Regions from separate parts of the Geobacillus sp. FSL W8-0026 genome, predicted to be linked through region 1. Evidence: riboswitches for the same ligand, from Rfam matches in the RefSeq annotation. Region 1 holds a riboswitch; each other region holds the start of a gene.

Evidence for each region. A riboswitch is a leader RNA that binds a small molecule or an ion and turns the genes downstream of it on or off. The one in region 1 is predicted to bind S-adenosylmethionine.
Region 2: linked by a shared signal. The riboswitch ahead of NST29_RS14175 (bifunctional homocysteine S-methyltransferase/methylenetetrahydrofolate reductase) and the one ahead of NST29_RS10895 (VOC family protein) in region 1 are both predicted to bind S-adenosylmethionine.
Region 3: linked by a shared signal. The riboswitch ahead of metK (methionine adenosyltransferase) and the one ahead of NST29_RS10895 (VOC family protein) in region 1 are both predicted to bind S-adenosylmethionine.
Region 4: linked by a shared signal. The riboswitch ahead of NST29_RS15215 (methionine ABC transporter ATP-binding protein) and the one ahead of NST29_RS10895 (VOC family protein) in region 1 are both predicted to bind S-adenosylmethionine.

What each region holds. Positions count from the first base shown of each region.
Region 1 covers NZ_CP150194.1:2,180,171-2,188,092, reverse strand. The annotation lists gene NST29_RS10915 (ATP-binding cassette domain-containing protein) at 1-537, shown strand, start outside; gene opp4B (oligopeptide ABC transporter permease) at 554-1,522, shown strand; gene NST29_RS10905 (ABC transporter permease) at 1,544-2,452, shown strand; gene opp4A (oligopeptide ABC transporter substrate-binding protein) at 2,466-4,250, shown strand; SAM riboswitch class I at 4,301-4,405, shown strand; gene NST29_RS10895 (VOC family protein) at 4,832-5,215, shown strand; gene NST29_RS10890 (PaaI family thioesterase) at 5,770-6,252, shown strand; gene NST29_RS10885 (PaaI family thioesterase) at 6,643-7,059, opposite strand; gene hutG (formimidoylglutamase) at 7,203-7,922, shown strand, end outside.
Region 2 covers NZ_CP150194.1:2,822,203-2,830,124, forward strand. The annotation lists gene NST29_RS14145 (ABC transporter ATP-binding protein) at 1-192, opposite strand, end outside; gene NST29_RS14150 (IS701 family transposase) at 282-1,427, opposite strand; gene NST29_RS14155 (stage II sporulation protein M) at 1,636-2,148, opposite strand; gene NST29_RS14160 (hypothetical protein) at 2,162-3,781, opposite strand; gene NST29_RS14165 (uberolysin/carnocyclin family circular bacteriocin) at 3,846-4,058, opposite strand; gene NST29_RS14170 (hypothetical protein) at 4,096-4,272, opposite strand; SAM riboswitch class I at 5,123-5,225, shown strand; gene NST29_RS14175 (bifunctional homocysteine S-methyltransferase/methylenetetrahydrofolate reductase) at 5,297-7,147, shown strand; gene metH (methionine synthase) at 7,140-7,922, shown strand, end outside.
Region 3 covers NZ_CP150194.1:756,612-764,533, forward strand. The annotation lists gene NST29_RS03925 (DUF2584 domain-containing protein) at 1-197, shown strand, start outside; gene NST29_RS03930 (Rpn family recombination-promoting nuclease/putative transposase) at 463-1,377, shown strand; gene NST29_RS03935 (MFS transporter) at 1,650-2,897, opposite strand; gene NST29_RS03940 (HEXXH motif-containing putative peptide modification protein) at 3,709-4,590, shown strand; gene pckA (phosphoenolpyruvate carboxykinase (ATP)) at 4,784-6,370, opposite strand; SAM riboswitch class I at 6,557-6,671, shown strand; gene metK (methionine adenosyltransferase) at 6,793-7,922, shown strand, end outside.
Region 4 covers NZ_CP150194.1:3,027,158-3,035,079, forward strand. The annotation lists gene sufC (Fe-S cluster assembly ATPase SufC) at 1-454, opposite strand, end outside; gene NST29_RS15200 (carboxymuconolactone decarboxylase family protein) at 1,093-1,455, opposite strand; gene NST29_RS15205 (MetQ/NlpA family ABC transporter substrate-binding protein) at 1,890-2,738, opposite strand; gene NST29_RS15210 (methionine ABC transporter permease) at 2,755-3,423, opposite strand; gene NST29_RS15215 (methionine ABC transporter ATP-binding protein) at 3,413-4,441, opposite strand; SAM riboswitch class I at 4,618-4,727, opposite strand; gene NST29_RS15220 (hypothetical protein) at 4,802-5,149, opposite strand; gene NST29_RS15225 (thioredoxin family protein) at 5,299-5,613, opposite strand; gene NST29_RS15230 (toprim domain-containing protein) at 5,610-5,969, opposite strand; gene NST29_RS15235 (YusG family protein) at 6,065-6,301, opposite strand; gene gcvH (glycine cleavage system protein GcvH) at 6,375-6,758, opposite strand; gene NST29_RS15245 (arsenate reductase family protein) at 6,976-7,353, opposite strand; gene NST29_RS15250 (acyl-CoA dehydrogenase family protein) at 7,546-7,922, opposite strand, start outside.

The DNA.
Region 1 (7,922 bases):
CAGAAGGTGCAATACGTCTTAGAGCGGGTCGGCTTGAGCGCGGAGTCGATTTACAAATATCCGCATGAATTTTCCGGCGGACAGCGCCAACGCATCGGCATTGCGCGGGCGCTCACGCTCAATCCGAAGCTCATCATCGCCGATGAGCCGGTGTCGGCGCTTGATGTGTCGGTGCAGGCGCAAGTGTTGAATTTCATGAAAGAAATCCAGCAGGAGTACGGGCTGACGTATTTGTTCATCAGCCATGATTTAGGGATCATCCGGCATATGTGTGACCGCATCGGCATTATGTACCGCGGCCGGCTCGTGGAGGAAGGGACGAGCGAGGAAATTTTCACGAATCCGCAGCATATTTATACGAAACGGCTGCTCTCTGCCATTCCGAACGCCGACCCGCGCGAACGCGGGCGGCAGGAGGCGCTTCGCCGCGAAGTGGAAAAAGAATATGAACAGTCGTATTCCCGCTATTTTGATGAAAACGGCCGAGCTCACCCGCTCAAGCCGATTTCGCCGACGCACTCGGTGGCCATTCCATAAAGAGGAGGACGGGAAGATGCTGAAATTTATTTTACGGCGAATCCTCATTATGATTCCGCAATTGTTTTTGCTGAGCGTCCTCATTTTCTTGTTGGCGAAGGCGATGCCAGGGGATGCGCTGACGGGGCAGCTGGCGGCCAATCCAAAAATGGATCCAAAAACACTGGCGGAAATGAAGGAAAAACTTGGCTTGAATGATCCGGTACATATTCAATACATCCGTTGGGTGAAAAACATGCTGCATGGTGATCTCGGCCTTTCCTATACCCACCAGCAGCCGGTCACCGATTTGCTGGCCGGACGGATCGGGAATACGGTGTTGCTGTCGGCGGCGATTTTAATTTTAACTTACTTGATTGCCATTCCGCTCGGCATCGTGTCGGGGCGATGGACTGATACATGGGCTGATAAGCTGATCATTGGTTACAGCTATCTCGGGTTTGCCACGCCGCTGTTCATTTTTGCTTTGATCATGCTGTTTATTTTTGGCTTTCACCTTGGCTGGTTTCCAACCGGCGGCAGCGTGGACGTTCAGGTCGAGGAAGGGACGCTCGCTTACTATTTAAGCAAATTGAACCATCTTATGCTTCCAGCATTGTCGGGAGCGCTGATTAACACAGTCATTACGATTCAATATTTGCGCAGCGAAATCGTCGATACGAAAGTGAAAGATTTCGTAAAAACGGCGCGGGCGAAAGGAGTGCCGGAGCGGCACATCTATTGGCGCCATATTTTGCGCAATTCGTTTTTGCCGATCGCGGCGTTTTTAGGGTATGAAATCACCGGACTTATCGGCGGTTCCGTGTTTTTGGAGTCGATCTACAGCTATCCGGGGCTTGGCCAGCTGTTTTTGCAGTCGATTATGCAGCGGGATTACAGCGTCGTGACGGCGCTCGTCATGATTTCCGGCCTGGCGACGCTGGTGGGCACGCTGTTGTCGGACATCATTTTGAGTGCGGTCGACCCGCGCATCCGGATTGAGTAGGGAAGGAGGAAGGCAGCTGACATGAAAGCGGAAATCAGCGGCCCAACGCCGGCCGGAGCGAACATCGAGAAAAGCCCTTCCGCCTTTTCGATCATGTGGCGGGAGGTGGTTCGGGATCGGCTCGCGCTTGGTTCGCTCATCATTTTAGGAATCCTTTTGGCGATCGTCTATGGCGTGTCACTCTTTTTGGATCAAGAGGAAATCGTGAAAGTGGATTTTCTTTCCATCTATTCTCCGCCGTCAGCGGAACACTGGCTTGGCACAGACTACGGAGGGCGCGACGTGTTTGGCCAGCTCATCATCGGCGCCCGCAATTCGTTTACGATCGGACTGGCCATTACGCTCATCACTGGGGCGATCGGCCTCATTGTCGGATTGGTGGCCGGCTATTTCGGCGGCTGGATTGACAATGTCATTATGCGCATCATCGATTTCATTCTCGTTCTGCCGTTTTTGATGCTCGTTATTGTTTTTGTCGCCATTGTGCCTAAATATAATGTATTGACGTTCATTTTGATCATGAGCGCGTTTTTGTGGACGGGCAAAGCCCGGCTGATCCGCGCCAAAACGCTGGCCGAGCGCGAGCTGGATTATGTCAGCGCGTCAAAAACGCTCGGCACGCCAGATTGGAAAATCATTATTTTTCAAATTTTGCCCAACCTCAGCTCGATCATTATCGTCAATTTGACGTTAAATTTGGCGGGCAACATCGGCATCGAGTCCGGGCTCACGTATCTTGGCTTCGGGCTGCCGGAGAGCACGCCGAGCTTAGGGACGTTGGTCAGCTATGCGACCAACCCGGATGTTTTGCAAAACAAATGGTGGGTTTGGTTGCCTGCGTCATTGCTTATTTTAGTGATGATGCTGTGCATAAATTTCATCGGCCAAGCGCTGAAACGTGCGGCTGATGCAAGACAACGACTAGGATAAGGGGGAAGAAAATGTGAAGAGAAAATGGCTGGCGGCTCTCGCCGCGCTCTTGCTCGTGCTCGCCGGGTGCACGGGCAAATCCGACACAACGAGCGGAAAGGGCAACAATAACGAAAAACCGGCGGCTCAGAAGGAAGACATCAGCAAATTCCCGATGACGGTGAAAAACGACGGGAAAATCATCGACGGCGGCGTGTTGAAATACGGCCTTGTGTCCGATACGCCGTTTGAAGGGACGCTCAATCGAGCATTTTACCAAGGAGAACCCGATGCAGAAGTCATGCAGTTTTTTGACGAAAGTCTCTTCCGAATCAATAGCGACTATGAAATTACGAATGACGGTGCTGCAACGTATGAGCTATCTAAAGATAAAAAGACGATGACGATCCGCATCAAAGACAACGTCAACTGGCATGACGGCCAGCCGGTGACCGCCGAAGACTTGGAGTACGCCTATTTGGTCATTGGCAGTAAAGATTACACCGGCGTCCGCTATGGCGATGCGCTCATCCAAGGCATCGTTGGAATGGAAGAGTATCATAGCGGCAAAGCGAATAAAATTTCTGGCATTAAAGTCATCGACAAAAAGACGTTGACGATTACATGGAAACAGGCCAATCCGTCGGTGTTGACCGGCATTTGGGCCTATCCGCTGCCGAAGCATTACTTGAAAGACATTCCGATCAAAGACTTGGCGAAATCGGATAAAATTCGGAAAAACCCGATCGGCTTCGGACCGTTCAAAGTGAAGAAAATCGTTCCGGGCGAGTCGGTCGAGTTTGTTCGCAATGATGACTATTGGGATGGCAAACCAAAATTGAAGGGTGTCATTTTAAAAGTCGTCAGCCCGAAAGTCATTTTGCAAGCGATGAAAAAAGGGGAAATCGATGTTGCAGAATTCCCAACTGACCAATATGTGAATGCTAAAGGAACAAAAAATATTCAGTTTATCGGCAGAATAGATTTGGCGTACAACTATATCGGCTTTAAACTCGGCCACTGGGATGCGAAAAAGCAAGAAAACGTCATGGACAATCCGAAATTCCAAAACAAAAAACTGCGCCAAGCGATGGCGTACGCCATCAACACCCAAGAGGTGGCCGACCGCCTGTATCATGGCTTACGCTTCCCGGCGAACACGCTCATTCCGCCGTCGTTCCCGGGCTACCATGACAATTCGATCAAAGGGTATACGTACAATCCGGAAAAAGCGAAACAATTGCTGGATGAAGCGGGATATAAAGATGTGGATGGCGATGGCCTCCGCGAAGATCCGAACGGCAAAAAATTCAAGATCAACTTCTTGGCGATGAGCGGCGGGGACATCGCTGAACCGTTGGCCAAGTTTTATATGCAATGCTGGAAAGATGTGGGTCTCGATGTTCAGCTTGTGGACGGACGCTTGGCGGAGTTCAACTCTTTCTATGATATGGTCAAAAAAGATGATCCGAAAGTGGACGTTTACGCAGCCGCGTGGGCGACGGGCACGGACGTCGATCCATACGGATTGTATGGACGGAACGTCATGTTCAACTACTCGCGCTGGGTCAATGAGAAAAACGATGAACTGTTGGAAAAAGGCCATTCGGAGCAGGCGTTTGACAAAGAATATCGCCGGAAAATTTACAGTGAATGGCAACAGCTGATGAACGAAGAAGTTCCGGTCATTCCGACGCTGTATCGCTTCTCCATCCTTGCGGTTAACAACCGCGTCGCCAACTTTACGGTCGATCCGGGCTCGAAACTGACGTGGAAAGATGTCGGCGTCACGTCCGAGCAACCGGAAGTCGAACAATGACGATTGTTGCCTTTGATGATGTATGATAAGATAGAAGATAAATTGCATACGTCTTATCAAGAGTGGGCGAGAGAACGGGCTTGATGACCCCACAGCAACCTGCCGCAGGCAAGGTGCTAACACCCGCAAAGCGGTTTCGCTTTGGATGATAAGAACGGCTCATGGCCCCTTTCGCATCATTCCGAGGCGAAGGGGGTTTTTGATGATGGGAGGTGAGGGGGCGTGGCGGAACGACTGTCGCTCCGCGCTTGCATGGCGGCGCATGTGGTGGCGGCGACGTTTCCCGTTCACGTCATGCGCTGCGTGCGGACGGAGCTCATCCGGTTCGATCGCTAGGCGGTCGTGCATATCGACTGCGGGGACGGCTATGTCCACCTGTATGGGAAACCCAAGGAACGATGGTTTCCCTCGTGCTGACGAACGATGAGGCGGAGGGATGGAAAGCGGAGGGGGCGTACGCCCTTGATCGCTATCTATGGCAGGGGCTAGGAAAAAATACGTTTTCCACCGTCAATGACCCCGTATTTGCGGGCTGTGTTTTCCATTGAATCGTAGAACGTGAGAGAAAGGAAGAACAGCGGATGGCAGTCAAAAAATTTGAACACGTCGGCATCCAAGTGAAAGATATTGAAACATCGAAAGTATTTTATCAAAACGTCGTCGGCCTCGAGCTGCTCAGCGAGATGATTCATACGAACGGGACGATGAAACTGGCGTTTTTGGGGCTTGACGGCCAAGTCATCGTTGAGCTCATCGAAGGATACAATCCGGATTTGCCGACGGAAGGAAAAGTGCATCACGTCGCATTTACGGTCGAAGGCATTGAACAGGAGAAAGAGCGGCTCGTGTCGCTTGGCGTTCCGCTCGTTTGGGAGGACATTACCGCGCTTCCGAACGGGGCGAAATATTTGTTTTTCCTCGGCCCGGACGGGGAATGGATCGAATTTTACGAACCGGAACGATAAGAAGAATGAAAACAGGCAGCCCGCGATTTTGCATCGATCGGGCTTTGGGCGTCAGAGCGTGGCTGGCGCCTCTTTCTATTTTTTTGCCTTGACCGCACATCGACCGGTGGCATAGAAGGCCGGTGAAAAACCGCTGTCACACACCAATGGGCGGCCTTTTTAATCAGAAAAGTTTCATGGGCAGTGTGATCTGCCCTCCACCGAGGCGTGAAAATCTCGCGTCAGTTCGGCATTTTCACGGAAAGTTCCATGGGCAACGGTTTGCCCTCCACCCAAGGATGAAAATCCGCGTCAGTTCGGCATTTTTATAGAAAATGGGTGGCCATCCGTATTTTTCCCGAAATCACCATCCTTATAGGTCCTGTCAGCTTCGTTTTGTACGGATGGCAGTCCGTGTGTGGGCTGACATGTGGGAATGATTCCTGATGGAGCCACTTCGTTGTTCATGACGGTCATTGTAGCATGGACAGCAACTTTAGGGCAAAAAGTGCGCTTTAGGGTCGAGACTTTTTCAATTGGATGATATACTAAGAATAAAGAGGGGAGGAGATGTCATGGAAGAAACGATCGTTCACGCCATTCAAGACGACTATCCGGAGGAATTCGCTTGGTGCTATGGCTGCGGCCGTTTGAATGAGACGGGCCACCATTTCCGCACCGGATGGCAAGGGGACAAGACGGTGACCGTATACACGCCGCGCCCCGAACATACTGCCATCCCTGGGTTTGTATACGGTGGATTGATCGCCTCGCTCATCGACTGCCACGGTACTGGTTCAGCAGCGCTGGCGCTGCACCGGAAAAACGGCCATGAGCCGGGTAGCGGGGAGACGCCGCCGCGCTTTGTCACCGCTTCGCTGCACGTCGATTTTCTCAAACCGACGCCGCACGGGGTGCCGCTTGTGGCCATCGGCACGGTGACGGAAATTCACCCGAAAAAATGGCAAGTTGACACCGAAGTGTTTGCGAACGGTGAATTATGCGCCCGCGGGCAAGTCGTCGCCGTCGTGATGCCGAAAACGTTTGTCCGCTCTTAACAAGCAACGGAAAGCGCCGAAAAGCCGCTGTTTTTTGACAGCGCTTTCTTCGGCGCTTTGTCACTGGGGGCGGTTAGGAACTGAGCGCCCCCTGCAGTTCGGCTCGCGCTGGCGGGCAAAGCCCATCATCATTCCCCCTGCCCGTTGTGAAGAGCCAAGGCGTCCGGAGTCGTTGTCCGAAATGCCGCTTTCTTTCCAGTAGGTTTTGAGGGGCGGTGATTTAAGGAAACAGGCCGCTTACCGGCCTCGCTTCTTAAATAGAAAAGCCTTGTCGCGTCAGAATCGTCTTTCACACGCTCCCCCCATTGTCCGAAAGAAACAACCGCTTTTCACCAGCCTGTTTGGCCTTCTTTCGGAATCCTGCCCATGACCCGCTCGCACGAATGACCTTCATCGTTTTTCCATGATGATCACGGATGACGTGGCGCTCGCCACCTCTTTGCCGCTTTGCCGCACGGTGGCGGTCACATAAACGACCGTTCGCCCGGGTTTTTCCACTAGCGCCTCGATTTCCGCTTCCCCCGCTTCCAGCGGACGATGAAACGTCGTGTGCAAATTGATCGAAGCGTGCATTTGGTTATCGCGAAGCAAGGTCGTCACCGCATACGCCATCACAATATCCGCAGCTGCGCCGACAAACCCGCCCATAATGACGCCGTTGCCGTTGAGCAGCGATTCGCTTACCTTCCATACTCCTTTCGCATAGCCGTCCCGGGCTTCTGTCAAGCGAACGCCGAGCGTTGTATCGCACGGCGGCGGCGCGCTTTGGCCGGCGATGACGTCATGTAAGTTGACGGTTGATTTCATGCTGTGTCCCCCTTTCTGTTGTCGATCTGTATTCTTTTATTCGCGGGAAAGAGGCGATTTCCTCTTTCTGCCCCTGCAAGAAGGAGAACGGCAAAGCGGCAGCGAAAGAAACAGGTAGCTGATCGTCGAAAGGAGATGGTTCGATGTATCAACAACCCGAGCAAAGTCGCTGGACGGGGAGGGTGGACAGTGTGAGCGATGAACGGGCGTTTCGCCTCCATCAGCGCATCCGCCTGTTGGATTTATCGCAGCCGTTGGCGCCGATGGAACGAGCAGCGGCTCTCATCGGCTTTGCCTGCGACGAGGGCGTGCGCCGCAACCAAGGCCGTCAAGGGGCGAAAGAGGCGCCGGCCGCTGTGAAAGCGGCGTTGGGCCGGCTGCCATGGCATCTTCCGCAAGGCGCGTCCATCTTTGATGCCGGCGATGTCGTTTGCGTGGACGGACAGCTCGAACAAAGCCAAGCCGAACTCGGCAAAGCCGTCGCCCGCCTGCTGCGAAGTGGCGCGGTGCCGGTGGTGATCGGCGGCGGCCATGAGACGGCGTATGGCCATTATTTGGGCGTCCGTGAAGCGCTTGGGCCGAACGCCCGCCTTGGCATCATCAACATTGACGCTCATTTCGATTTGCGGCCGTATGATAACGGGCCGACATCCGGGACGATGTTTCGGCAAATTTTGGATGAGGACAAACAGGTAGGGTATTGCTGCTTAGGCATTCAGAAGCTCGGCAACACGGCGGCGCTGTTTGCGGATGCACAGCGGTACGGATGCGAGTACATGCTGGAAGAACAGCTGACTGCGGGGCCGATGGAGGCAGCGTATGAACAGATCGAACGATTTGCCTCAGCGTATGACGGCGTGATG
Region 2 (7,922 bases), 640 kb from region 1:
AGCTTCATAGTGCAGCTCGCCTTTAGTGAGCAATCCCGAAATAATATGCAAAAGCGTCGTTTTCCCCACTCCGTTTGGGCCTGTGAGGAGCACCTTCTCTCCCGGGAAAATGGAAAATGAAAATTGCTGAAAAATCGTTGTTCCCCCATCATAGCGATACGTCAAGTTTTGTAGCGAAAACAACGGATCCATCCTTTGTTCTCTCCCTTATTTTCTCTACTGTAGATGAGCATTTTTCATTACAATAATTTCCATGCCCTAAGAGACAAACAGGGGACCCCTTAGGCGACATGGAGCTGTTTTTTGATCACATCAATGGGAATATCTTGCTTCGCGGCATCGTAGATGAACTCGACGACGCTGTGCCCTTTCCGAGACCGAAGAAGCTCCAGGCCGGAAGAGAGGTCTTGCTGAGATTCGGCGATGCTGTATACGCAGGCGAACAGCACCACGGCCCAATACCGTTTCACCGCCCGAATGTGACGAACACGGTACCCATCGAGCTTCAGCTGGTCTTTGGCCTGCCGGAAAAAGCATTCGATCGTCCAGCGCTGGGCATAATAACGCAAGATCTCTTCATCGCCTAGCTCCCGGTCGGTGCTCAAGACGACATGGAGATGATCTGGCGTCATCGGTTCATCCGCCTTCCAAGCCAGCAGCACCACCGCGTCATCGAGGCCATGGATCGCTCCCTCGTAGCGATACACGCGGTAACGCTCCTTCCCCACCGTGACGAGGCGGGTGTCGTTGGGCTCGATATAGCGGGCGAACTTCTTCGCTTGGATGGCGATACCTTTCGGATAGAGAATCCGGTTCGTCTTGAGCATGGCGATGACATGGAATCCTTGTTTCAGGCAGGCTTCGATGAGCGCTTGGGACGGATACCACGAATCCATGAGCACATACACCGGCTGAGCCCGTTTCCCCTTGAGCGAGGAAAGCATCTCGATCGCTAGGTCGATCTTGCTTCTTCCCGCCGTCTTGTCATACAGACGAAAGGCGAACGGGAACGCTTGCGAGAAAGTATGCACCATCCGCCAAACGAGCGAATGCCCCCAAACGGATTGATGATCTTTGTGCGAGTAGTGCCAATCACACCCTTGAATGGCGCGGGCAGCCCGTGACGAAGGCTTCGTTTTTTGGCAAATCGTATCATCAATCGAAACAAAAAGGGGTTGATTCTCCTGTTTGGCGATTCGCTGGATGCGATGAAGGATCCATTGCTGGAGTTTGCGAAGCAACGTCTCTTCATCCCAAGGGCTTTTCGTGAAAAAATGGCTGAGCGTGGTTCGATGATTGGGATGAAAACTCCAGTGATGGACATCGGTCAATGTTCCCGAAAATCCCTTGGTAGTCAAGGCATCCACAATATGAACGAGATGCTTGATGACCGGTTTCGAGAAATCAAGCGCCAATCCCAGCGTCATGAAAAACTTGTGGATTCCTTGATGATGTGCTCATCGATTCATGAGACATGAACCTCCTTGCGGGTAGTTTGAGCACATCTATTTTACTCAAGGAGCTGGGTTCATGTCTCCTTTTTTGTTTAGCTGTCAATTTATGTTAGCAAATTTGCTCATCTACAGTTCTCTATTCTTTTTCCACTATGATTCAATCGCTTTGCATTTACACCTCTCACCCATGAGACACCGTTGCCTCCAAGCCGGCGGAGAGAATGAGCAGCACAACCGCCACCAAAAACAAAAAGAGGATATCGCGTATATAGAGCGGTTCCGTTTTTTCCCCCCTCGCTCTTTTCTTCACAATGTGAAGAAATCGCCATGTTTCATATCCTAATGTACAAAACAAAAGATGTCCCATTATTTCCGGAATGGCATGGGGGAAAACTCCTGTCATCAACGGATGCCAACCATAGCCTTTGGCGACTCCTTTCACGATCACTCCGAGCATCGCAGCATGATAACCAAGATAAAGAGTATTAGCCATTCCTAACGTCAGCCATCCGCCGACCATCAAAATGACCCCAACCATCAAGTTGTGCCCGAAAGTAGCCCAAAACGCCATCGAAGTCGGATGAATGACAAGTTTTTGCGAAAAAATCCCTGCCCCCAATGCAAAGCAGACAACATACACCCCTAGTGACAATAGAAAATACGGGAAATGAGTGTGAATGGCTCGCTTGATCATCATCAATGCCCCCTCACATGCGCCGCGCATATCGAGAACTGTGCCACAATACAAGGTAAAGCATCACGACAAACAAACCGCTGTACCACGCCCAACTCCAACCTTTCAAGAGCATAAAAAAGGCCGAAACGAGCGATGAAAAGATGGTGATGTAAATTAACAAGCGATGAAACGAATGATTTCCGGCTGCAATCAACATATACCCTGCATAATCACGCGGAGATGTCAATGCCGCTTGTTCACCGCTGGCTAAAACAAGGCAGAACACTTCATAATCGGTGCGCAAAATCCGTTTCACAACAAACGGATAGGCTGGCAGCATCAGTATCGCTCCGATTACCGCCCACACCCCTCGATGCACTCCCGATAATCCGATATATTCGATAAACAGCCATCCGCATGCGATTAGGCATGGGTAACTCCCTAATCGCTCAAGCAGCGTCCATTTCGCTTCAATTAACGATCCAAGGGGAGGCGGAGAAAGAAGCCGAAAAACAAGGAGACGCTCCATTTCGCTTTCAAACTGAAAAATGTCTGGAAAGGCATCGGTCATGGCTCGCAACGTCCCTGTCATGACCAAGTATACTTCGAACAGAAACAAAAACAAAAGGATCGCTCCGTTGTGAACGGCCGCCAACAGCGGCAAATTCGCTCCAGCAACCAAGAACAATTCCCCTGGCAGAAACAGCGTCCAAGGCGGCTTGGCCAACTCCTTTGCTTTGCGCATGAACAGACAAAGATCCTTATATAAAATCGCATTGTTCGTGCCGCGAACCGCTAATACCTCAATGGCACGCAGCTGCCATGAATACAGCTTATCCATCGCCTTGCTGGAATGAGAGGCACGAAGAAAAGGAAAACAAAGCAGAGCCAACAGTACAAACCCAGCTCCAACAAGTGATAAAGCAGTGCTTGAAAAGGACCATCCTTCCCCTAAGTGGGCCATGCGTTGATAAAATTGCTGTTGCCAGTGAGCAACGTAATCATCCATATGCGCAAGATAAGAAAGCGACAACCCATACATCCGAACCGCTTGGCGGGACAATTGCAACAGCGGCATTATCGCCGCAAGCACAGCATACCCGAGCGCCAATGAGGCCATGCGAAAGAACAAAGCTGAACATACACGCGCCGCTCTAGTTGTTGAACCGCGCATCATATGCGATATGACATACAGAAGCAGCATCATCGCTTGCCCAAGCCATACCCACACCGCTCCTACCACCCCAAACTTGGCGATCAAGCCGACAGAGGGAGGGAGAAACAACGGCGATAGACGCAGCAAAGACACCGCATAGTGAAGGCCTAGCAACCGCCTCCATACGTGATCATCCCGCACACTAGACAACCGCAAATAGTCAAAATGGTAGCGGCGCTCCAACGCCTCTTTTGACTCCAGCGAAACCCCGATTAGAGGACCGACCGATAAAAAGAAAAGAATCAACATCGTCACAACAGGACGAAACATCATTGTCGATCGAAAACAGATCACTGCAACGAGCGCCGACGAAATGAGCCATTTCGTCGCTTCCAACAACAACAGTGTCGTCCGCGGGGAAAACGGTGATTTTCGCTGTAAAGGGGCGATACTGCTTCGCTGTTTTTGGAGATACCATAGCCATACGAGTCTCACGGCTCTTCCCCCTTTCATCTCATAGGAACGGCAGGGGGCCTTTCTCCCCCTGCCGGTTTCCATGTTACCATGCAATAGCCGCTTTTTGTTCCCGCTCAGCCACTATTTTTTTCACCGTTGCTACAAACGCTGACCAGCCAATTTCCAAAATGGCATCGACTCCGCCTGACAAAATCGCAGTAATTCCAAGAATCATCGAAACGAGCGTGGAGCCGGTCAGCACGATCGAAACAACAGTTGTAGCAACTGCTTGCGACACGCCGAGCGTTCTGGCAATAAGCGTGAACTACTCGTATTTCAAATCCGATCGGACTTTATTTTATTTTCCGCAATAAACGCGAATAAACGATCCCATAAACAAGAACGGCCGCAATCAATGCGATTTTTCCCCACATTGGCATCTTAGCCGCTTTTAAACCAAAGGCAAGGACAATAAACAACACAAACGGCAGGCTAATGAGAATAAAATACGGCCACGACCATCGTTTCATCTATTTCACTCCTGTCTGTGACGCCATTTCTATTAAATTCCTTGTTAACATCATCCATTTTTTATTATACACTTTGACTCTTAAAAAAAAATTAAAAAAAAAGAGAAATGAGTTGACGTTTTTCGTCTTTTTTTAACATATTTCGACATTTTTTGTGCTATCGAAACAAAAGGCTCTTCACTAAAAGTTGTATTTCATGACATGCCTTAACTTATGCATCCACGAAAGAATAGGAACAAATCATTTTTTGCCTACACCTGTTCAGAGAAGTGCACGTTATGGTGATGAACTAAGCAAAAAAGCGATTGGTAAGAAATTGGTGTCAGCGCAAGGAGATGTTCAATAGCCAAAACACAATAGAGGTCGGTGGACTTAGTGCAACATACTACTGATTTCACCTATTTCTCAATTAGAGAGACTTAGTGGAATCCACTTTCTTTTCTGAATGAAAATGCCGGCCTGACGCGAGATTTTCATGCCTGGGTGGAGGGCAAGTCGCGCTGCTCATGGAACTTTTCTGAATGAAAATGCCTCTGATTGGTGTGTGACAACGGTTTTTCACCAGCCTCAATCGGAAAACAGCGCATGGCTTCGTTGAACATCGGCCACTGGAGAATGTCTTTCCCTGCTGAACGTTCGATTGGCAAGCAAAGAGAAAACACCGATTGCCCGCATGGCGGCAGGTGTTTGTAGCGCTATTTCCGATTTTTGCAATCATACAAGAGTTCCTTCTCCCTTGATCGGGCAAATCTTTGGCAAATTTCTTGCTTCACTGTATTGAATAATTTCAAAAAATACATTAAATTATATAGTAATCACCCAAACGGGACGATACAATTGGATACGAATTTTCTTATCAAGAGAGGGGGAGGGACTGGCCCGGTGAACCCTCAGCAACCTGGCGGGCGGCCAAGGTGCTAAATCCAGACAGGCAGCAGCCTGGAAGATAAGAAGAAGCGAACGGAAAGTCTTCTTCTTAGAAGGCTTTTTTCTTTTACTTGCCAAGAAACGGGGGAAATGGAACGTGGGATTGCTTGATGAGTTGAAACAACGCGTGCTGATCGCCGATGGGGCGATGGGGACGCTTCTCTATTCGCATGGCGTTGACCGTTGTTTTGAAGAATTGAATCTATCGAAACCGGAAGACATCGTCCATATTCACGAAGCCTATATCGCGGCAGGCGCCGACGTCATCCAGACGAATACCTACGGCGCCAACTATGTGAAACTCGCCCGCTACGGCTTGCAAGATGAGGTGCCGGCCATCAACCGGGCGGCGGTGCGGCTCGCTAGGCAAGCCGCCAACGGTCGGGCGTACGTGCTCGGGACCATTGGCGGGCTGCGCACGTTAAACAAAAGCGCCGTGCCGCTTGATGAAGTGAAGCGGACGTTCCGCGAGCAGCTGTTTGTCTTGCTGGCGGAGGGAGTGGACGGCGTGCTGCTCGAGACGTATTACGATTTAGAAGAGTTGGAGACGGTGCTCGCCATCGCCCGCAAAGAGACGGACTTGCCGGTCATCGCCCATGTGTCGCTCCATGAAGTGGGCGTCTTGCAAGACGGCACGCCGCTCGCTGACGCCCTCGCCCGCTTAGAAGCGCTTGGCGCCGATGTCGTCGGGCTCAACTGCCGGCTCGGGCCGTACTATATGCTTCAATCGCTCGAGGAAGTGCCGCTGCCAACGCGCGCCTTTTTATCGGCGTACCCGAACGCGAGCCTCCCCGACTATCGCGATGGCCGGCTCGTCTATGAGACGAATGCCGAATACTTCGAGGAAACGGCGAAAGCGTTTCGCGACCAAGGGGTGCGGCTGCTCGGCGGATGCTGCGGCACGACGCCGAACCATATTGAAGCGATGGCGCGGGCGCTGCAAGACCGGACGCCGGTAACGGAAAAAACGGTCAAACGACGCGCCGTGCCGGTGTCGGTCCAATCCGACATTCCATCATCAGCGACGCCGCTTCCCGAACTTGTCCGCGCCCGCCGCTCGGTGATCGTCGAGCTCGATCCCCCGAAAAAATTGGGCATTGACAAATTTCTCGCCGGGGCGAAAGCGCTCCATGACGCCGGCATTGACGCGCTGACGCTGGCCGACAACTCGCTCGCCACGCCGCGCATCAGCAACGCCGCCGTCGCGGCCATCATCAAAGAGCGGCTCGGCGTCCGCCCGCTCGTGCATATTACGTGCCGCGACCGCAACTTGATCGGCCTGCAGTCACACTTGATGGGCCTGCATACGCTCGGCATCACCGACGTGCTCGCCATTACCGGCGACCCGTCAAAAATCGGCGACTTTCCGGGAGCGACATCGGTGTACGATTTATCGTCGTTTGATTTAATCCGCTTGATCCGCCAGTTTAATGAGGGATTGTCGTATTCGGGCAAACCGCTCGGACAAAAAACGAACTTCTCGATCGGCGCGGCGTTCAATCCGAATGTCCGCCATTTGGATAAGGCCGTTGAGCGGATGGAGAAAAAAATTCAGTGCGGCGCCCATTATTTCTTGACTCAACCGGTTTACTCGGAAGAGAAAATCATGGCCGTGCACGAAGCGACGAAACATTTGAATGCGCCGATTTACATCGGCATTATGCCGCTTGTGAGCGCGCGCAACGCCGAGTTTTTGCATCATGAGGTGCCGGGCATTACGCTGTCCGACGATATTCGCGCCCGCATGGCCGCCTGCGGCGACGACCCGGTGCGGGCGGCGCGCGAAGGAATCGCCATCGCCAAAGCGCTCATTGATGCGGCGTTCGACTTGTTTCACGGCATTTATTTCATTACGCCGTTTTTGCGCTACGACATGACGGTGGAGCTCGTCCGCTACATTCACGAAAAAGAAGCGGCCGCGAAAGAAAGGAAGGTTGTGCATGGCTGACCTCATCTTCGAACAACAGCTGCAGCGAAAAATTCTTGTCATCGACGGCGCCATGGGCACCATGATCCAAAGCGCCAACTTATCAGCCGCCGACTTTGGCGGCGAGGCGTATGAAGGGTGCAACGAATACTTGACCATCACCGCCCCGCACGTCATCCGCCGCATTCATGAAGCGTACTTGGAAGCCGGCGCGGACATCATTGAAACGAACACGTTCGGGGCGACGCGCATCGTCCTTGATGAATACGGACTTGGCCATTTGGCGCTCGAGCTGAACATCGAAGCAGCGAAGCTCGCCAAACAAGCGGCCGAGGCGTTCGCGACGCCCGACTGGCCGCGCTTTGTCGCCGGTTCGATGGGGCCGACGACGAAAACTTTGTCGGTCACGGGCGGAGCGACGTTTGACGAACTCGTTGCCGCCTATGAAGAACAGGCGCGCGGACTGCTTTTGGGCGGCGTCGACCTTCTCCTTTTGGAAACGTGCCAAGATGCCTTGAATGTCAAAGCGGGATTCATCGGCATTTCCAAAGCGTTTGAAGCGGTCGGCCGCCGCGTGCCGCTCATGATTTCCGGCACGATCGAGCCGATGGGTACAACGCTTGCCGGGCAGGCGATCGATTCGTTTTTCATCTCGATCCGCCACATGAAGCCGATCGCCGTCGGCTTAAACTGCGCGACCGGCCCGGAGTTTATGACCGATCATTTGCGCACGCTCGCCTCGCTTGCCGACACGGCGGTCAGCTGCTACCCGAACGCCGGCCTGCCGGACGAAGAA
Region 3 (7,922 bases), 1.4 Mb from region 1:
ACGAACAGCGCGTCCAAGGCAATTTGTTCGTGCTGAAAAAAGACGGCTACCGCTTATATCCCCTCGACGTGCCGCTTGAAGTGCGCCGGACACTGCAAAGCGAAGCGAGCGGCATCGCCGTCGTGAAAAAGCTGGAATGGGAAGACAACCGGACGACGGTGACGTACGAACTCGTCAGCTTGTATTCAACGAATTGAACACGAAGCGACGGACAACAGGAGACGGTTTGATCAGTGCGGATTCATTTGGCAGGGGTGCAAACGGAAAAGCCGTTTGCGCCCTTAGTTTCGGTTCTTGCCGTCTTTAGCCTGTGTCGTCAGGGCGACTGACAAGGCTGGTGAAAAACCGCTGATTCCCTTCATCAATGGGGGAACGCGTGAAAAGCAGGACCGATTAAAGAAGGAATTCGGCCACAAAGAGCGAATAAAATACAGCGAATTCAATGTCGCAAGGAGGGAAAACGTGACCAAACCGCGAATCGATCACGACCGGTTGTTCAAGGAGTTGCTGTCGACGTTCTTCGAAGAATTTTTGCTTCTCTTTTTTCCCGATGTGTACGAGCACATTGACGTTCGCCACCTCTCTTTCCTCTCAGAAGAACTGTTTACCGACGTCACGGCGGGGGAGAAGCATCGCGTCGACTTATTGGTCGAAACGAAGATGAAGGGGGAGGAAGGGCTCATCATCGTCCATGTCGAACACCAAAGCTATGTCCAACAGACGTTCCCTGAGCGAATGTTCCTCTACTTTAGCCGCCTGTTTCAAAAATACCGCCGCCGCATTGTTCCAATTGCCATCTTCAGCTATGACGAATCCCGCGATGAACCTTCTTCGTGGCGCATCCAGTTTCCGTTCTTGACCGTTCTCGATTTTCGTTACTTGACGGTGGAATTGCGCAAACTGCCGTGGCGCGCGTACATCCGCCATGACAACCCTGTCGCCGCCGCCTTGATAAGCAAAATGGGGTATAATAAAGAAGAGAAAGTCGAAGTGAAAAAAGAGTTTTTGCGCATGCTCGTCCGCCTTGAGCTCGATGAGGCAAAACAGCGGTTGTTGTTCGGCTTTTTTGAAACATATTTGCGGTTGTCTGCAGAAGAGGAAGCGAAACTGCGAAACGAGGTGAGCCAAATGGAGACAAAGGAGGCGAAGCAAGTCATGGAACTCATCATTTCGTATGAACAGCGGGGAATGGAAAAGGGAATCGAGAAGGGAATCGAACAAGGGATCAAACAAGGCATGAAACAAGGGCGCCAACAAGGGATCGAGGAAGGGAAGCTTGAGGTGGTGAAGCGCATGCTTGCTAAAGGATATGATGTCGACACGATCCACGAGTTGACCGGGCTGCCGGCGGAAAAGATTGAACAGCTGAAGAAGTAAACCCGCCTTCGCATTGTCGTCGACCTCCAATCGTGCAAAAATCCCGGGGGATCGACGACAATCATTTTATGCGTTCGAACCTTACGGCCATCGAGGGTAAAGTCTATTGACAGAATTTGTCGGCGACGTTCATCGTCCCGATTGGCGTTTTGATTCTAATGTTGAAAAGGCAGGGGCGCAAACAATCCTTCGGTTTGCACTCTGCCATATGATGAAGCAAGACTGATTCCTTTGCTTTGTTCTGAAATAAAGTGATCATTTACAGAGGGAGCTCACAAAATAGTTCCCGTGATTTCTCCTTTTTGGTTCTCCTTATAACTCCAGATTTTCCGCTGACGATAACTGATCCAGCCGCTGATCAAAAAGCAGCAAACAGACAAATAAAATGAAAAACGAATCCCGTAAACATCGGCGATAAAGCTCATTAACAATGTGGAAATTCCGAATGTTACGGAACTAATGACTCCCTGCACGGCAAAAACATGAGGCAGAGCGTCCATCCGGGCATTTTTTTGAAGAATCGTCTGAAGACAGATCAGCTTCCATTGTTCGATGATCCCGTACAGGGCGGAATACAGAAGCGCCAGCGCACCGTGCGTCGTTGTGCCAAATAACAGTGTGACAATAGCGATACAAAACGGGCCAAACAATACAAAAAATTGCTGGTTTTTTTCAACCGATTGACTAAACTTAACGCTTAACAATCCCCCTATCACCATGCCGCCAAAGAAAACAGAGTTAATATATCCCCACCATTCCTCTCCTACATGTAATTGTTCTTTCACATACATATAAAGGATGGCCGAAATCCAGACGCCATTTCCGATTCCTTCAAAAAATGACATGAAGCTAATCGATTTTGCGTGCACATTTCTCCACGTGTATTCCCATCCTAGACGGATCGAAAGGAGAAAGTTCTTTAGGCCTTTGTCTTGGACCGTATTCTTCTTTGTATGTTCTTGTATAGGCAACAGAAACATGAGAATGCTTGAAACGATATAGAACAATAAGGTGATATGGATTAAAAGGAACGGCGATCCCGCACTGACAATCAAACTCCCGATCGGCCATGCGCTAAGTTTGATGAATTGGTCTAACGTGTTTAAAAAACTGTTGGCTTTCAAGATTTCCTCCTTGGAAACTATAAAAGGAACGAGGGAGTTTTTAATCGGATTATTGATCCCGTCTAAAAAAGCGATCAATGATACAAAAACGTAAACGATCGCAATGTGATGTTCCGCACCCCATTGCAAAAACAGCGAGAGAAAAAGCAGCAGAAATGTTTTACACAGTTGTCCGTAGGACAATAACGTTTTTAGTTTATATTTTTCGAAAAATATCGGTGCGACGATTCCACTAATAAATAACGACAATGTAACGAAAAAAGGGACTAAGGCGGCAGCCATGGCTTTCGATGTCAAATGATATAGGCAAGAGACAACGGAAACAATGTAGAACACATCTCCGAAATTCGCGAAAGATTGTCCGATCCAAAGGAAATGAAATGGTTTCTTTTTCATGACCTCAATCCTCTCTTTGATCATCGAAACGATTGGTAATGGAATCGTAAACACGAACCAAAAGCCAGCTCTTCAGTTTTTGATAAAACGAGCTTTTTGTCGCGCCCCTAAGCGAGGAGGCGAAAGAAAGCGGATGGATTTTCAACAATTTCCTAAAGGCGAATGGATATACTGAAGCAATGGAAGCCTCCCCCTTATTCTGTTTAGAGTCCATTTTTATTTCTATGGTGCTGGTTGAGCATCAGCGCTCAATTAGCACCACAGGTATAGAATAATTTTATTTTTTTGATTGTTGTAATTATACATTTTTTTGTTAAAATGGCAATGAATACAAATAGAAGGAGGTGTTATTCCATGAATAAAAAGCATGTCGAAAATATTAAACGTTATGTTGAACATTATTTAAAAAGTAATGCACAAATGTCTCTTGTAGTACAACCACTTAGAATGCAAATTCATTTGACAAAGTAGTTTGTTCAATTTATGAAAAAAATGGGGCTAGTTGATCGCTAAAACTCAACTAGCTCCAGGAACATCGCGAAAAGTCCAACCTCGACGGTTACGACCCATGGGAAGGGGAGCGCTCCTTCACCCGTGGGGACATCACCCAAGAGCCTAAAATGACCTCAAAACTGTCGAACTCGGGTGAAAGATGTACTTGACTTTTAGGAACAAACATGATATTGACCCTCCCGGTTGAACAAAATAACAAAAAATGGAAATTGATCTTTTTGACGTTATGAAAAACGTTTTTTGTCAAGTGTATTTTGTGGTGAAGAGCCATAAATATACCGTGAATAGGGGGAGTAGTATGTCAAGTATAGTTCAGACAGAATCAAAAATCTTTTTACCATTTCTGCATAAATCACACATTATCGAGAATATCGAGATTCTAAAAAATTATGTCGAGCAGGAAAGTGGAAAGAAATTCCCATTAGGTGTCACGTTAAAAGAGAAATATTTTGAAGCCATAAATTATATTCAAGATGTTCCTGTTCCATACTCAAACGAAAAAATACATGTTACATATTTTGATAAAACATTGCAAAATAAATTACTTAGTTTGGGTATGATTGACAAAGAGGATTTGGAAAACGATAAACACATTTATTCACAACAAGAGCAAGAAGTAATTACTGATAGAATTGAAAAAGCATTAAAGTTGATCAAAGTATTGCATAATGATTTGTATGATTTAATTAATACACTTATTGGTACCTTTTTGATTTTAAAAAAAGATTTGTTTGGTGGAGGATCAGTGTCCAATGTTATGGGATTAGTATGGTTAAACCCTCAATCTGATTGGTCAATCATTGAATATGCAGAGGCCATTTATCATGAGTTTATCCACCAAAGTATCTTCTTGGATGATATGATTAACTGTATGTTTCCTAATGCTAATGAATGTGCAAAAGAAGAAGCTCTAGTTACATCAACCATCTTGAAAATCAAAAGGCCTTTAGACAGAGCATATCATGCTGCTGGAGTTTCTATAGGAATTATGCATCTTTATCACTTGTTTAATGATTCTAAAAATTCTGATAAGTATATGGATGATTTGCGGAAAACAGTTGAAGAAATAGAGGCAAGAACACAATTCTTGGGGGAACAGGGAGTAAAAACTTTAGAAATCATGCGCAAGTTCATTAATCATCCATCTTTTGATGACATTACGTATTCCTTACAGAACTAATGGCCATTGCGACAAATGAAAACACAGAAGCCCATTGCGTTTGATCGAGTCCGGTTGTTTTGAGGTTGTTTGAGGCGAATGAAACGGATCGACGTACAGAAATGCTTAAGGATTCAGTGTCGGAGTCCAAAGCAAAGGAAAGAAATAAAAAACAGCCGGACAGGGAACGGCTCCCTGTCCGGCCGGAGGTTCGTTATACGAGCGGTCCGCCGAGCTTTTCGATCGTCGGGTCGATATGGGCGAACTTTCGGAAGTTGGCGCGGAATTTTTCCGCCAGTTCTTTCGCTTTTTGTTCGTACGCTTGTTTGTCAGCCCATGTGTTTTGCGGGCGCAAGACGTCGTCGGGCACGCCGGGGACGTGCGCCGGGATGGCGAGGCCGAAGATCGGGTCGTGCACGGTTTCGACGTTGTCAAGCTCTCCTTCGACGGCGGCTTGCACCATCGCGCGGGTGTAGGCGAGCTTCATGCGGCTGCCGACGCCGTACGGCCCTCCTGTCCAGCCGGTGTTGACCAAAAAGACGCGGACGTTGTGCTCAGCGATTTTTTGCCCGAGCATTTCCGCGTATTCAACGGCCGGGCGCGGCAAAAACGGCGCGCCAAAGCACGTCGAGAACGTCGCTTCCGGTTCGGTGACGCCGCGTTCTGTGCCGGCGAGTTTGCTTGTGTAGCCGCTTAAGAAATGGTACATCGCCTGTTCGCGCGTCAGTTTGCTGATCGGCGGTAGAACGCCGAACGCATCGGCCGTCAGGAACACGATCGTGGACGGATGGCCGGCGACGCTCGGGTCGACGATGTTTTTGATCGCTTGAAGCGGGTAGGCGGCGCGCGTGTTTTCTGTCAGCGTGCCGTCATCGTAATCCGGCACCCGTGTCGCGTCGTTGAGAACGACGTTTTCGAGCACGGCGCCAAAGCCGATGGCGTCAAAAATTTGCGGCTCTTTCTCGCGCGATAAGTTGATGCATTTCGCATAGCAGCCGCCTTCGATATTGAAAATGCCGCGGCTCGACCAGCCATGTTCGTCATCGCCGATCAAGCGGCGGTTCGGATCGGTGGAGAGCGTCGTTTTCCCGGTTCCCGACAAGCCGAAGAAGAGGGCGACGTCGCCTTCCTGGCCGACGTTGGCCGAGCAGTGCATCGGCAGGATGCCTTGTTCCGGCAGCAAATAGTTCATCACCGAGAAGATCGATTTTTTCATTTCGCCGGCGTACTCCGTCCCGCCGATTAGGACGACGCGGCGTTCAAAGGAAATGATGATGAACGCTTCCGAGCGCGTGCCGTCCACAGCCGGGTCCGCCTTAAAATTCGGCGCGCAAATGACGGTAAATTGCGGTTCATGCGCGGCGAGCTCTGCGGCGCTCGGCCGGATGAACAGCTGATGGACGAACAAGTTGTGCCAGGCGAATTCATTGACGACTTGAATCGGCAGCCGAGATTTCGGATCGGCGCCGGCAAAGCCTTTAAAGACGAACAGTTCCTCTTGTTTTAACAAATAATCGAGCACTTTGTCGTACAGTTTTTCAAACGTTTCCGGCGCCATCGGCTGGTTGACCGTTCCCCAGTCGACCGTTTGTTTCGTTGACGGCTCTTCGACGATGTATTTGTCTTTCGGCGACCGCCCCGTGTACTTGCCGGTCGTGACGGCGACGGCGCCGGTATGCGTCAGCCGGCCTTCCTTTCGCTGCAGCACTTTTTCAACGAGTTCCGCGACGGACAGTTGGTGGTGGACGTACGGTTTTTGCAGCAAGAGATCGAGTTTATTCGTCATATTGGCAATCCCCATGTTCAAAACCTGCCTTCTTTATTGGAATCACTTTTGAAAATAGTATAACACATTTTTATTAATAGTCCATACTAATTGTGAAGGTTTTTCGGACTTATTTTTCCTCATTTTTTGAACAATAAAAAAATGTTTTGTATGGTTGACTTCCGTTCGTTTGTTGCGATATGATAAGTCATTGAACGGATACTCTTATCCCGAGCCGGCGGAGGGACAGGCCCGATGAAGCCCAGCAACCGTCACAACTGTACATGTGTGAAATGGTGCTAACCTGTGGCAAGGCGCAGTCCTTGAACGATAAGAGTGAAAGGAAGCAATCCGATTGCAATGACCTTTCCTCACCGTGACAGGAAAGGTTTTTTTATATTGCCAAGGGAAACGAGTTCCGTATCGCCACATTACGTCAAGAGGAGGAAATGAGCCGAATGTCAGCCAAACGCCGCTTGTTTACTTCAGAGTCTGTAACCGAAGGACACCCGGACAAAATTTGCGACCAAATTTCCGATGCGATTTTGGATGCCATTTTGGAAAAAGACCCGAACGCCCGCGTTGCTTGTGAAACAAGCGTCACGACCGGGCTGGTGCTCGTGAGTGGGGAAATTACGACATCGACGTACGTCGATATTCCGCGCATCGTCCGCGATACGGTTCGCGAAATCGGCTATACGCGCGCGAAATACGGATTTGACGCCGACACGTGCGCCGTGCTCACGTCGATTGACGAACAGTCGCCGGACATCGCGATGGGAGTGGATCGGGCGCTTGAGGCGCGCGAAGGTCAGATGACGGATGAGGAAATTGAAGCGATCGGCGCCGGCGACCAAGGGCTTATGTTTGGGTTTGCCTGCAATGAAACGGAAGAGCTGATGCCGCTGCCGATTTCGCTCGCCCACCGTTTGGCGCGCCGCTTGGCGGAAGTGCGCAAAACGGACGTGTTGCCGTATTTGCGTCCCGATGGCAAAACGCAGGTGACGATCGAATACGATGAAAACGGCAAACCGGTGCGCGTCGACACGATCGTCGTTTCTGCGCAACATCATCCGGACATTACTCAAGACCAAATGGAACGTGACATTAAAGAACATGTCATCAAGCCGGTGGTTCCGACGGAGCTGTTGGATGAGAACACGAACTACTTCATTAACCCGACCGGCCGATTCGTCATCGGCGGTCCGCAAGGGGATGCCGGGCTGACGGGACGGAAAATCATCGTTGACACGTACGGTGGCTACGCCCGTCATGGCGGCGGCGCGTTCTCGGGCAAAGACCCGACGAAAGTCGACCGCTCGGCGGCGTATGCGGCCCGCTATGTGGCGAAAAACATCGTTGCGGCCGGGCTCGCCGATAAGTGCGAAGTGCAGCTCGCCTACGCGATCGGCGTCGCCCGTCCGGTCTCGATTTCGATCGATACGTTCGGCACCGGCAAGGTGTCTGAAGACATTTTAATTGAAGTCGTGCGCAACAACTTCGACCTTCGTCCGGCCGGCATCATTAAAATGCTTGACTTGCGCCGTCCGATTTACAAACAAACGGCCGCTTACGGCCATTTCGGGCG
Region 4 (7,922 bases), 850 kb from region 1:
TTTTCTCCCCGCCGGAAAACCCTTCGTTCAAATACCGGTGCGCCATATCCGGATTCATGTCAAGAAAGGCCATTTTTTCATCAAGCTTGCGGATGAATTTCATGAGCGAAATTTCATTGCCTTCGCCAAGACGGGCATTGATCGCCGCCCGCAAAAAGTCGGCGTTCGTCACCCCGCTGATTTCGCTCGGGTATTGCATCGCCAAAAACAGGCCGGCGCGCGCCCGCTCGTCGACTTCCATCTCGAGAACATCTTGGCCGTCCAAGGTCACCGTGCCCTCCGTCACCTCATATTTCGGATGACCCATAATCGCGGAAGCTAACGTCGATTTCCCCGTTCCGTTCGGCCCCATAATCGCATGGATCTCCCCGCCTTTGACTTCCAAATCTACCCCTTTTAAAATCTCTTTTCCTTCCACTGACACGTGAAGATTGCGAATCGTCAACACTGCCATGCAGCATACCTCCAATTTCTGCTTGAAAGTCAGCGCCGCCCGTTTTGATCATCTAGCGGCCGTTCATTCTCAATTTATTCTCATTACAATTTTATAACAAATGAAAAGTATTCGCAACTGTTCCGCCTCTTCGGCGCGTGATTCCTCCGGCGAAACATCGGTACCACTTTTTATATTTTACACGAAAATGCCCGTTTGTACGAGCATTTGCCATAAAGAACGGGCAAAATCTCCCCGCCGCTAGCCCCGGAGCGGTTCAACGTCCGCCCTCTTTTCCGTTGGCCGACTGCCCATCCATCTTGCTTTCACTCGTCCCCCCCACGCGCAATGGAAACAGCGTTTTTTCACCGGCCTTCTAAGAGGCTGGTGATTGAATCGTGGATACCGCTTTACGAATGTTATTTCTCAATTAGAAAAATCTTGTTACATCGGTCCTGCTTTTCGCTCATTCTCCCATTGATGAAAGGAACCAGCGTTTTTTCACCAGCCTTCTAAGCGCGAACCCAATCGGCGAGGCCCCCGCTTCGTTCACCAACCGACCTTCTCACTAAAAAAGACCCGTTCAAATTGCCGATTTTCTCGGTTTACAGGAGATACCAACTGATCTTCTCACTAAAAAAGACCCCGTCACCGGAGTCTTAATGGGCGGTGCGCAGCTCGCGGAGGCATTCTTGGACGAGCGTCACCGCTTGGCTCATCGCCGCCCCGCCGCCAAACGCCGCCGCCACCGCGCACGCTTCCAAAACTTCTTGTTCCGACGCCCCTTCATCAAGGCATCCTTTCGTGTGGTAAATCGTGCAATACTCATCTTGCGTCGCCAAGCTGATGCCAAGCGCGATCAGCTGCTTTTCCTTTTTCGACAGCGCCCCCTCGGCAAAGCACGCTTCCGTAAAGGCGTTAAATCGCTCCGCTACGTTCGGGAGTTTTTGGGTGAACGCCCCGAGCCCTTCTTTGTAGTGGCGAAGCGCCGATTCGACCGATGACGGTGTGACGTGGTTCATTTTCGTTTTCCTCCTTTGTCCGTTTCTGCTGTTAGTATGCATGCAGGAACGGCAAATTAAACGGCGAATCATATCGGAAAAAGGAGGAGACCGCCACGGCGTTGGCCGGTGTTTTTTGTGCCGGCCGCAGCCGGTTCAATCATCGCCATCTAGGAGGCTGGTGATTTCGTGCAAAAATACCGCTAAGCTCCATCCATTTCTCAATGAGAGAAACCTCACAGAATCAGCTTTCTTTTCTGAATGAAAATACGCCTCCAATTGGTGTGTCAGCGGTTTTTCACCGGCCTTCTAGGCGATGAGCACTGCCCTTGGCGCAAGCGGGAGGGCTCAAGCCGCTGACCGGCCGTTGTCGCGCGCTGCACGGCTTCACCATTTCTCCGCCCGTTGCCATGTTAGAACCGCTGACGAAAAATAACGGGAGCGAACCGCTCCCGTTATTGATTGTTTTCCGCCGCTGGAATGACGGCACCGTGGTATTTTTCTTTGATGAAATCTTGAATTTCTTTCGATTGCAGCACTTCGACCAATGTTTTGATTTCCTTCCGGTTTTCATCGCCTTTGCGCACGGCGACAATGTTCACATACGGATTGTTTTTCGGCGACTCCACAGCGATCGGGTCTTTCGCCGGATCCAAGCCGGCGTCCAGCGCATAGTTGGCATTGATCAGCACCGCATCGCCTTCGCCGTTTTTGTAAATTTGCGGCAGCAGCCCAGCGTCGACATCGGCCTTAAACTTCAAATGCTTCGGATTTTCGACGATGTCGTTCACCGTCGCTTTCGTTTTATCGACGCCCGGTTTCAGTTTAATGAGCCCTTTTTCTTGCAGCATCGACAAAATACGGCCGTGGTCGGCGACCGAGTTGCTCATGATGATCGTTGCGCCGTCCGGCAGCTCTTCGATGCTTTTGTATTTTTTCGAGTACAAGCCGATCGGCTCAATATGAATGCCACCGGCGTTAACGAATTGGTAGCCATGCTCTTTCATTTGCGACTCTAAATAAGGAATGTGTTGGAAGTAGTTGGCATCAATTTCTTTGTCGGCCAACGCTTTGTTCGGCAAAATATAGTCTTGGAACGTAATGATCTCCAAGTCAATGCCTTTTTTCTTCAAAATCGGTTTCGCTTTTTCCAAAATTTCCGCATGCGGCACGTTCGAGGCGCCGACTTTCAGTTTTACCAATTTGCCGTTGCCACCCTCATCGGCGGCGTTGTTGTTGCCGCCGCAAGCCGCCAAGGCGAACACCAAGACGGAAGCGAACAGCACGCCAAGCCATTTTTTCATCGATTTTTTCCTCCTTTTATCGTTTATCTATTTTGGAAGTGACAATGTCACCGATCCACTGAATGACAAAGACAATCACAAGCACCAACACGGTCGCGACAAACGTCACATCGTTATGGCTGCGCTGAAATCCTTCCAAATACGCCAAATTCCCAAGTCCACCGGCGCCGACAACGCCAGCCATCGCCGTATAGCCGACAAGCGACACCGCGGTGACGGTAATCCCCGAGACAAGAGCTGGCAACGATTCCGGCAAAAGCACCTTCCAAATGATCGTCCACGTCGAGGCGCCCATCGCCTGCGCCGCTTCAATGACCCCTTTGTCAATTTCGCGGAGGGCGATCTCAACCATGCGGGCGTAAAACGGCGCCGCACCGATGATGAGCGCCGGCAGCGCCGCGTTGGCGCCGAGCATCGTCCCGACGAGCCATTTCGTAAACGGAATAAGCAAAATGATCAAAATAATGAACGGAATGGAGCGGAAAATGTTGACGAACGCCGCGATGACCGTATTGGCCAGCCGGTTCTCCCATAGGTTTCCCTTTGCCGTTAAAAATAACAGCAGCCCAAGCACCACTCCGAGGACGAACGTGGCGGCGACCGCCATGCCGGTCATGTACAGCGTCTCGACCGTTGCCGCCCACATCGTTTCCCATTGCACGTTCGGCAGGAGGTTAGCGAGCATCGTGAATCACCTCCACCGCCACTTGTTGGTCTTGAATATAGTCGAGCGCCCGACCGATTTCATCCGCCGCCCCGTCGATGTGCACAAACAGCACGCCGTAGGCGCCTTGATGGGTTTGTGAAATTTTTCCTTGTAAAATGTTGACATCAACGGCAAATTGGCGGACGACTTGCGTAATGAGCGGCTGTCCAGCGGCGGCGCCGACAAACGTCAACTGCGCGATCACCCCGTTCGGGTAGTGGCCGAACAGATGCGAGACAGCTTCTTCGGTTTCCTCCGGCTCGACCAGCTGCTTGACGAACCGTTTCGTAATCGGCTGCTGCGGGTTCCGGAACACGTGCAGCACGTCGCCTTGTTCGACGATTTTGCCGCTTTCCATCACCGCGACGCGGTCGCAAATTTTGCGAATGACGTGCATTTCATGGGTGATGAGCACGATCGTCAGCCCGAGCCGCTTGTTGATGTCAACGAGCAAATCCAAAATCGCGTCCGTCGTCTGCGGATCGAGGGCGGACGTCGCCTCATCGCAAAGCAGGACTTTCGGATTGTTGGCGAGCGCCCGCGCGATGCCGACCCGCTGCTTTTGCCCGCCGCTCAGCTGCGACGGATACGCCTCTTCCCGCCCGGTGAGACCGACAAGCTGGATGAGCTCATCGACGCGCTTTTGCCGTTCCTCTCTCGGAACACCGGCGATCTCGAGCGGAAAAGCGATATTTTCCCTGACGGTGCGCGACCAAAGCAAGTTGAAATGCTGGAAAATCATGCCGATTTCCTGACGGGCGTTTCGAAGCTCCCGACCTTTCACGCGCGCCATGTCGCGGCCGGCGACGATCACCCGACCGCTCGTCGGTTTTTCCAATCCGTTTAACAGCCGAATGAGCGAACTTTTTCCGGCCCCGCTGTAGCCGATAATTCCAAAAATTTCTCCTTCGCGAATCTCAAGCGACACGTTGTCAACGGCTGTCACCGCACCGTTGGCCGCTTGGTATACTTTCGTCACCTGTTCAAGGGTGATCATCGTTTCACCTTCCTTTCTTGCCGTGCGCTTCCCGTTCGCCAGCAGGCGCAAGCCCCGCCGCCGAGCGCGCCCGCGCAAGCAGCCGAAGCGGGCTGTTCACGCCCAGCGCCCAAGCAAGCGCAAAAAGAAAACCTTTCTGCCCGCGGAGAACAGAAAGGTATTGTCTACCATTCCGTCTCTTATCTCTCAAAGCAGGCTGCTTTGTGTGAATTGGCACCATTTCAGCGCAAGCGCTGACGGTTGCCGGGCTTCATTGGGCACATCCCTCCACCTCTCTTGATAAGAGCACAACGCAAATGTATTCAATTTGGTTACGAATGTGATTGTATCATTGGATGTCGAATCGTGTCAACCTATTTTTTATCCAACATGCCGATACGGCTTGGCCAAATGGAGGAGCGACTCCAGCAGCAATAAATGGCGGAAGCTTCCCGATACGTGCACTTCTTGCAGCCGGACGAGCTGCTGCAGCTTCAGCTCACCGCTCAGCAAGGAGGCGAGCGCTTCCTTCGAACCGCGCACCGTCAACGTGTTTCGTTCATCGTTCTCGCACTCAACGATGGCCGGCTCTTTGCCAAGCAAGACGGAAGCGGCCTCCCCGTCGCTTTCAAACCGAACGCATAACTGCTCGTCCGGCAAAATCGGCAACAAATGACGCAACATTTGCATCCGCTCGATGAACCGTTCCACAAACTCACGCACTTCCATTGACCATCACCCCCATGTCCTTTGTTCTCTATTTCCATATGTGGGGGCAAGAATCCTTTACAAAAATCTCGACAGCCTGTTGACGAACGGACGCCGTTTTTGTCATTTCCCAAGAAATGTGTCAAACGGAGTCAAAAAAAGGGGGACAGTCAACGCGGCAGCCGGGCTTGCAGTTGCTCATACAAATCGGTGACGGAAGGGAACGCATACCATTTGTCGGCCATCGCTCCGTCAACAAAAAGAAGCAAGCATGGAACGCTGGAAATTTGCCACTCCACAGCCTGCTCAGGAATATAGTTGATATCCGTTTCGTAAAACGGCAACGTCGGGAATAGCTGCTCGATAATCACGAGCATCCGCCGCGCCAATTGACATGTGCCGCACAGCGGGGTATACAAATACAGCGCCAAAAGCGGCTCGTTCTCGATCGTTTTTCTGAGCTCATTGCGATCGATCGCGTTCACCCGCTTCCCCCCTTCATCAACCATTCCATTCGCACCTCAAAATCGGCGCGCAGCAACACTTGCGCCAAATGCCAAAGCGGAGCGGCCGCCACTTCCCGGTACGCCCGGTCAATATAAATATGTTCGGCTTCGGGAAACATGCGGCGAAACTGGCGGCGCAGCTTCTCCCCCGCCTCATCGGCGTCGGCAAGCACGTATACATCTTGGCCTTCGAACTCGTCGGCCAACTCTTCCAAGCGGGCATCGCTGATCGTCCCGTTCGTACACACGATCACGACCGGTTCATTCAACACCGCCGCCACCTTTTGTTTATCCGATCTCCCCTCGACGATGATCACCTTTTCCACTTGTCGCATATCCGCCCCACCTAACTCCACCAATGTTGTGCTCTATTGTATGATCGATGCGAGCCAAAGGTTGAAAAAAAGCAACGGCCATCCACCGTTGCCTTTCAACACCAGCCCGCTTCCCCGTCGCAGTCGACATATTTTTGCCCCGGCTCAACGGTAGCGGTCACGTCTTTGTAAACTTTTCCATTTTGCACTGTATAGCCGCTTTTTAACGGAACGGTCTCCGGAAGCGGAACATGGCCGATCAGCTCCCCTTCCGCATACAAATCAAGCGTGCGGCCGTTCCATTTGCCGATTACCCGATCGGTCACATCGATGCGCGCCGATTGCAGCGCCATCTTTCGCACCCCCTTGTTTCATTTCTTCCATATGTATAGGGTGCCCGAATTGAGCCGAAAATGACGGCCATGTTTATCCTTCCGTCACCATCGCTTCATATTGTTCCGCTGTCAATAATTGGTCAATCTCACGGGTGTCGCTCGGTTTCACGACGATCATCCACGCTTTCTCGTACGGCGATTCGTTGACATACTCCGGATGATCGTTGAGCGCCTCGTTTACTTCGACGACCGTTCCGCTGACCGGCGCGTACAGCTCCGAGACGGTTTTCACCGACTCAACGCTGCCGAACGGCTCGTTCGCTTTCAGCTGCGCGCCCACTTCCGGCAGTTCGACAAAGACGATATCCCCCAACTCGGATTGCGCGTAATCCGTAATGCCGATGCGCACGTGTTCGCCTTCGACGCGCACCCACTCATGCTCTTTCGTATAGCGAAGTTCCTTTGGCGTGTTCATCGAATCCCTCCATTGCGACAAAAAAGTGTGCTCCTCTTCATCATAACCGATTTTCCGCGAAAACTCACCGTCTGTCTGTTCGGCCGGCGAAAAATTTTTGGGCTTCGCACCCGCCCTGTCGAAAACCGTTGTCTACGCCGGCCGCCCGAACCGGCGGAACAACCCCCGTTTGCCCCTTTCACTGTTGCCGTTCCGCCGTGCCCGGATGGCGAACTCATTACCGATTCACGGCCGGCGCCTGTCCAAAAAACGATTCATACGCCGACTCGCGAAACCCGACGATCACCCGCTCGCCATCCGTCAAAATCGGCCGCTTCACCAGCATTCCGTCCGAAGCGAGCCAATTGAGCATCTCGTCTTCCGATGCGCCGTCAAGCTTGTCCTTTAATCCGAGCTCGCGGTATTTCAACCCGCTTGTATTAAAAAATGTTTTCAGCGGCAGCCCGCTTTTCCGATGCAGGTCGGCGAGCTGCTCTTTCGTCAGCGGCTCGTCGACCAAATGCACCGTTTGCACCTCAATGCCGTGGTCATCCAACCATTTTTTCGCCTTCCGGCACGTTCCGCACTTTGGATACCAATAGAGCGTGAGCGTCATCGTCCTCCCCCTTTCCGCTGAATTCGCTCGGATGATCCGATGTTTGGCGGCGCCCGTTCCCAACAGCGAGAACAAGCGGCCAAAGGCAGCGAACCGTCCGCTTCTGCCTGCAGTTTCCTCGAAACGACAAGAAGTACCAGGTCGGACCTGGTACTTCTCATTATCACACAACTTACCGCGCCGCTTCAACGCTCACACAACATATCGTTCCGCTTCAATGAGCGCAGCGGCCGTTTCACGTTTTTTCGCGATCACGTTGATCGGCGTATGGCGCGTCAGCCGGCGGAGCGCGGCGAGCATCATCCGCAGCGTGTCACCTTGCTCCACAGCGACGAGCGTCTCTTTCGCATGGGCTTCAATTTCATTGAACGCCTCTTGGCAGAAAATTTGCGTGTACAGCACTTTTTGTTTGTTTTTCTCCTCACCGCTCGCTTGAATCGCTTTTTCCGTGCGCAAGAGCGCCGATTCCATCGCGTAAACGTTCGAAACGATGTCAGCGATGTTGACGAGCACTTCTTGCTCTTCTTCAATGCGCTGGCCGTATTTTTGCGCCGCCAAGCCGGCGACCA